DNA from 2 places in the Halomonas aestuarii genome. Region 2 is predicted to be linked to the other one. Evidence: predicted binding sites of a transcription regulator. Region 2 holds the regulator's gene; the other holds the start of a gene.
The links. The regulator sigma-54, encoded in region 2, starts transcription at its own class of promoters, with help from an activator protein. The targets are predictions, from matches to a motif close to TGGCACNNNNNTTGCTNT.
Positions count from the first base shown of each region.

Region 1: the regulator sigma-54 is predicted to act here: its motif matches at 1,232-1,249, upstream of BOX17_RS00940 (ammonium transporter).

Region 1 covers NZ_CP018139.1:205,463-208,868, reverse strand. Annotated here, with positions in the region: gene BOX17_RS00940 (ammonium transporter) at 1-1,164, opposite strand, end outside; gene BOX17_RS00935 (RidA family protein) at 1,553-1,891, opposite strand; gene BOX17_RS17090 (MBL fold metallo-hydrolase) at 2,027-3,406, shown strand, end outside.
Region 2 covers NZ_CP018139.1:425,849-429,254, reverse strand. Annotated here, with positions in the region: gene hpf (ribosome hibernation-promoting factor, HPF/YfiA family) at 1-263, opposite strand, end outside; gene BOX17_RS01950 (RNA polymerase factor sigma-54) at 434-1,858, opposite strand; gene lptB (LPS export ABC transporter ATP-binding protein) at 2,001-2,726, opposite strand; gene lptA (lipopolysaccharide transport periplasmic protein LptA) at 2,726-3,256, opposite strand; gene lptC (LPS export ABC transporter periplasmic protein LptC) at 3,253-3,406, opposite strand, start outside.

The DNA.
Region 1 (3,406 bases), 220 kb from region 2:
GCCGTTGAACTCCTCCTCCTCGCTCAGGCGCAGGCCGGTGATCATGGCGATGGCGCCATAGACCAGCAGGCCACCGACCACGGCCACCAGCACCCCGGCCAGCGAGCCGATGAGCTGGGAGGCGAGGCTGACGCCGCCGAGGCCGCCCAGCCCAGCCTGGCCGAAGATACCCGCGGCGATGCCGCCCCAGACGCCGCAGACGCCATGCAGCGGCCAGACGCCGAGCACGTCATCCAGGCGCTCGATCCGATCCTGGGCCCACTCGAAGAGGTAGACGAAGATGGCTGCGGCCACGCCGCCGGTGACCAGGGCGCCGACGGGGTGCATCAGGTCGGAGCCGGCACAGACCGCCACCAGGCCGGCCAGGGGGCCGTTGTGGATGAAGCCCGGGTCCTTCCTGCCGAGCACCATCGAGATGACGATGCCGCCGACCATCGCCATCAGGCTGTTCACCGCGACCAGGCCGCTGATGCCGTCGAGGGTCTGGGCCGACATGACGTTGAAGCCGAACCAGCCGATGGTCAGGATCCAGGCGCCGAGGGCCAGGAAGGGGATGTTGGAGGGGGCGAAGGCCACGACCCGACCGTTGCGATAGCGCCCGTTGCGAGCGCCCAGCAGCAGCAGGGCCATCAGCGCCACCCAGCCGCCCACGGCATGCACCACCACGGAGCCGGCGAAGTCGTGGAAGCCTGCACCGAAACGATGCGCCAGCCACTCCTGGATGCCGAAGTTGCCGTTCCAGACGATGCCCTCGAAGAACGGATAGACGAATCCGACGATCAGCGCGGAGGCGACCAGCATCGGGTAGAAGCGGGCCCGCTCGGCGATGCCGCCCGAGACGATGGCCGGGATCGCCGCGGCGAAGGTCATCAGGAAGAAGAACTTGACCAGCTCGTAGCCATTGCCGGCGGTCAGCTCGCTGGCGCTGTGCAGGAAGTGGGTGTCGTAGGCGACGAGGTAGCCGACGAAGAAGTAGGCGATGGCGGAGACGCCGAAGTCGGTCATGATCTTGACCAGGGCATTGACCTGGTTCTTGTGGCGTACCGTGCCGACCTCGAGGAAGGCGAAGCCGGCATGCATGGCGAGGACCATGATGGCGCCAATCAGGATGAAGAGCGTGTTGGCGCTCTGGGTCAGGGTCTGGACTGCACTCGTGATATCCACGTCGGTGATCTCTCCGGATGCGTTGGTCGCCCCCTCGGGGCCTCTGGGACTTGTAGGACCTCCCTGCGATGCAAGAGATGTTCCATGTTGGCGCATCCGGATGGAAGCCAGGGGGTTGGAGGCTTCCCGATGGTGCATATAGCCGAGGAGGGCGCACGGCCGCCATGGGTATGCACACATATGGTGCTCAAGGGGGCTTCGATGCACTGCTTCGGTGAAGAGGTCGCCCGTGGAGGGCCCCGGCGTCGATGGTCGGGGTCAGGCTGGGGTTCCCGTGCGGCGCCGTTCCCCCTCAGGGGGTGGAGCGATCCGCCTCCGGTGGCGCGTCGCTCTCCTTGCTGCCGGCGGGGCGGCGGGCCATCACGGTGATCTCCACGTGGGCGCCGCCCTAGAGGCGGGGCGACTGGGTGCAGGTGCGCGCCGGGTAGCGATGGGCCTCGAAGAACTCGGCGTAGGCGGCGTCCATGTCGCGGATCAGGTCGAGGTCGGTGATGTGCACGTCGACCCTTACCACGTCGGCCATGTCGCAGCCGACGGAGGCCAGCATGCGCTGGAGGCTGCGCATCACCAGGCGGGTCTCTGCCTGCATGTCGCCGATCACGGTCTCGCCGCCCTGGATATCCTCGACGGTCAGCCCCGAGAGGAAGATGTAGTCGTCGTCGATCACCAGATGGCTGCCGGGGAAGAGCGGAAGGGGGAGGGTGGCGACGTTGTGGTAGGTCGGCATGGGGGACTCCGTCTGCGGTGATGGCCTGTCCAGAGTCTAGCCAGTGGCCTGCGCCCCGCCCCGCCAGGTGGTGGGCGGCGGGCCCTCGGCATGGTATCTCTGGGTCCTGCCCCGTTCACTGCCCGGAGCCGGCCCATGACCCCAGCCCCCGAGATCCGTCCCGCCGCGACCCTCGCCCTGGTGCGCGACGGCGACCGGGGGCTGGAGGTCCTGCTGTTGCAGCGCACCTGGCAGGCGGCCTTCCTGCCCGGCTATTTCGTCTTCCCCGGCGGGGCCGTGGACCCCCAGGACCCGGACCTGCGGGCCTGTGCCTCGGGACGCGGCGACGCCGCCGTCAGCCAGACCCTGAGCCTCGATGAGGGCGGGGCCGACTACATGATCGCGGCCCTGAGGGAGTGCCTCGAGGAGGCGGGCCTGCTGCTGGCCGTGGATGACCAGGGGCAACTGCCGGCGGGCGATCACCCCATCCTCACGGCCGGTCGGGAGGCGCTGCGGCGCGGGCAGGCGAGCTTTCGCGCCCTGTGCGAGCAGCATGGCCTTGGCCTGCCGCTGGACCGGCTGGCCTACCTCGGTCACTGGGTCACGCCCCGGGGGGCGCCGCGGCGCTTCGACACGCGCTTCTTTGTCGCCCTGGCGCCGCCGGGCCAGCAGGCGGCGCACGACGGCAGCGAGACCATCGCCCATGCCTGGCTGACGCCGGCCCGGGCCCTGGCGGATCACCGGACCGGCCGCTTGCCGCTGGGGTATCCCACCCTCCGCACCCTGCGCATCCTCGCCGACTTCCCCACCGGCGAGGCGCTGATGCGCCATGCCCATGCCAACCCGCCGACCCCGAGGCCCAGCCGTCCCTGGCCGGCTCGCAAGGGGGGAACCGCCTGGCAGGTCGAGCCGGATGCCCCGGCCTATGCGGAGGTGAGCCGTCTCGATCCCGGCCGGCAGGGGATGGCCAGTGCCGAGATCTTGCCCGGCAGGGCGGTGAGGCTGGCGCCGGGCGTCACCCGGGTCACCGCGGCCAACCCGGGCGTGATGACGGGGCCGGGGACCAACAGCTACCTGCTCGGCGATGGCGACGACCACGTGGTGATCGACCCCGGTCCCGAGCTGCCCGAACACCAGGAGCGTCTGCTGGCGCTCGCCGGGAGGCGAATCTCACGGATTCTGGTCACCCATACCCATCGCGACCACTCCCCGGGCGCGGCCCTGCTGAGCGCACGCACCGGTGCCCGACTGGTCGGCCACCCGGCGCCGGCGGGGGAGGGACAGGACGCCGGCTTCGCACCGGACCACCGGCCCCGGCATGGCGAGCGCCTCGAGACTCCCGCGGGCCCCCTGACGGTGCTGCACACGCCGGGGCATGCCTCCAACCACCTCTGCTACCTGCTGGAACCCGCGCGCCTGCTGTTCTCGGGCGACCACGTCATGCAGGGCTCCACGGTGGTGATCAACCCGCCGGACGGCGACATGGCCGCCTACCTGGACGCGCTGCATACCCTGCTCGAGCGGCCCGTCGACTTC
Region 2 (3,406 bases):
TGCTTCACCAGCTGACGGTCGAGCTTGTCGGCCAGGGCATCGATGGCGGCATACATGTCACTCTCCATGGCTTCGGCATGGAGGTCAGCACCGGCGGCATGCAGGGTGCAGGCGGCCTGCTGGCGTTCCTTCTCCACGGAGAGGGTGACCTGCACATTGGTGATGTTGTCGTAGTGACGCTCGACGCGGGTCAGTTTTTCCTGCACATAGTCACGCAGTGCGTCGGTCAGTTCCACATGATGGCCGGTGATGTTGACTTGCATGACACGCTCCTTGCTCTTGCGGGGTGTGGCTCGATTGTAACCCTTTTTGCCGTCCTGCATACCCCTTCGCCCCGGGGGATTGGAGCTCCCCGTGAACGGCGTCATTTCAATCGCTTGCGTTCGGGTCAATAGGCGGCAGGAGGGCGCTTGAGGGCGTCGCGGGGGATCGTTCAACGCAACCGCTTGCGCTCGCTGGAGGAGGGGATGCCCATCGCCTCGCGATATTTCGCCACCGTGCGGCGCGCGACGCTGATGCCGGCTTCCTCGAGCAGCGCGACCAGCCGGCTGTCGGAAAGCGGCTTGCGCGGGGGCTCGTCCTGGATCAGCTTGCGGATCCGGGCGCGGATGGCGGTGCTGGAGTGGGCGTCGCCCTCGCCGTTGCCGCCCCCCACCTGGCTGGAGAAGAAGTACTTGAGCTCGAACATGCCGCGCGGGGTATGGATGAACTTCTGGGTGGTGACCCGCGAGATCGTCGATTCATGCATCTCCACGACCTGGGCGATATCGGCCAGGATCAGCGGCTTCATGGCCTCCTCGCCATGCTCCAGGAAGTCGATCTGTCGCACCATGATCTCGCGGCCCACCCGCAGCAGCGTGTCGTTGCGGCTGGAGAGGCTCTTCATCAGCCAGCGCGCTTCCTGCAGGTGGTCCTTGAGGAACTGGTTGTCGTCGCTCTTGTCGGCGCGTCGGATCAGGGCGGCGTAGTCGGGCTGGATGCGCAGGCGCGGCATGGCCTCGGGATTGAGTTCCACCTGCCACCCCTCGCGGGTATGACGCGCGACGAGGTCGGGGATCACGTAGTCGCTGTCGCTCTCGGTGAAGGCGCTGCCGGGGCGAGGATCCAGCGAGCGCACCAGGTCGATCACCGTGTCGAGGGCCGCGTCGTCGAGGCCGAGCCGGCGCTTGAGCAGGCGGCGGTCGTCGCCCGCGAGCGCCTCGAGGAACTGGCGAACCAGGCGGCGGGCCTGGGGCAGCAGGGGCGTGTCATCGGGCAGGGTGGCCAGCTGCAGCAGCAGGCACTCGCGCAGGTCCCGGGCGAAGACGCCGGTGGGCTCGAACTGCTGGAGGCGCAGGAGCACCTGCTCGACTTCCCGGCTCCTCAGGCCCGCGAGGCCTTGGGTCCTCAAGCCGTCCCGGATCTCTTCCAGGGGCTGGGTGAGATAGCCGTCGCCGTTGATGCTGTCGATCAGGCTCTCGGCGATGCGCATCTGGCGCTCGTCGAGGTCGGTCATGGCCAGCTGCCAGGCCAGGTGGCCCTGCAGGCTCTGGCCCGACGCCTGGCGTTCGAAGTCGGGGCCCTCGCCGCTGCCGCCGGCGGGGGCGGTGCCGAGGTCCTGGTAGGTGTCGGACCAGTCGCTATCGGTGGTGAGTTCCTCGGGGATCTCGCTGGCCCAGTCGTCGTCGGGCGTCTCGCTCACCGCCTGTTCGCCGAACTCGTCCTCGACGTCCAGCAGGGGGTTGGACTCCAGCGCCTGCTGGATCTCCTGGCGAAGGTCCAGGGTCGAGAGCTGCAGCAGGGCGATGGCCTGCTGCAGCTGGGGCGTCATGGTCAGCTGGGTGCCGACGCGAAGCTGCAGGGAAGCCTTCATGGCCATGAGAGGAGTTCCCCCGGCGTGCCGAAAACCCCTACCCTAGCCCCTGCCCGAGGGGGTTGCAACCTGATAATTTGCAACAATCGTGCCATCCGCAATCTTCATGCCGTCGGGATATAACGACAGGTATATCAGGTGATTGCAATCAGAGGCGGAAGTCCTCGCCCAGGTAGACCTCCCGCACGCGCTGGTTGGACAGGATCGCCTCGGCATTGCCCTCGGCGATGATCCGGCCGTCGCCCACGATGTAGGCGGTATCGCAGATGTCCAGGGTGTCGCGGACATTGTGGTCGGTGATCAGCACGCCGATGTCGCGGGCCTTGAGCTGGCGGATGATGCCCTTGATCTCGCCCACCGAGATGGGGTCGACGCCGGCGAAGGGCTCGTCGAGGAGGATGAAGGCGGGCTCGGTCGCCAGCGCCCGGGCGATTTCCACGCGTCGCCGTTCGCCCCCGGAGAGGCTCATGCCAAGGTTGTCGCGGATATGCGTCACGTGGAAGTCCTCGAGGAGTTCCTCGAGCCGGGCCTGGCGGCCCTGGCGGTCGAGGTCGCGGCGTGTCTCGAGGATCGCCATGATGTTGTCGGCGACCGACAGCTTGCGGAAGATCGAGGCCTCTTGGGGCAGGTAGCCGATGCCGGCCCGGGCCCGTTCATGCATGGCGGCCGTCGAGAGGTCGAGGTCGTCGATGTGCACCTCGCCGGCATCGGCGCGAACCAGGCCGACGATCATGTAGAAGGAGGTGGTCTTGCCGGCCCCGTTGGGGCCGAGCAGGCCGACGATCCGGCCCTGCTCGATGGAGACGCTGATGTCCTGCACCACGCGACGACGCTTGTAGCTCTTGGCCAGGTGCCGGGCGCTCAGGGTCTTCATCACTGGCCGTCCTGCTGTTCGGGCTCGAGGGTCATCCGCACGCGCTGGCGCTCCTGGACGCCCTCGGCCTCGGAGCGGGCCTGGACGACGCGGCGGTCGAGGAAGTATTCGAGGTACCCCCCGTCGAAGGTGTCGCCGTCCTTGTGCAGCTCGGCGCGGTCGATCAGCTCGATGCGGCGATCGGCGACGTGGTAGACGACGGTGCGGCCCCAACCGCGGACCAGGGGCTCGTCCGGGGCGGGCTTCTGCTCGATGTAGGCACGTTCGCCGGTGGCGGTAGCGCGGCTGAGCTCGCCCTCGTCGTTGCGCACGATCTCCACCCGGTCGCCGGTCAGCTGCATGCTGCCCTGGCGGATCTCCACGTTGCCGGTGTAGACGGCGGTGCCGGCGCGGTCATCGAGGTCGAGCTGGTTGGCTTCCACCTCGATCGGGGCGCTGGCGTCACCCTCCAGGGCCAGGGCCGGGGCGCTGCCGAGCAGCACGCCGATGACGCCGAGGGTCAGCAGGGGGGCGAGGGAAGGTCGCGTCATGACTCGGGGTCCTCGTGGGTCGCGGGCGGATGGTAGCCGCGCACATTGTCGGTCAGCCGGGCGCGGTTGTCATGGATCCAGGCGTCGAAGCGCTCGCCGCGCATCCGCTGGGGCGGCTGGCGCAGCACGGCCGGGGTCTCGCTCCAGGCG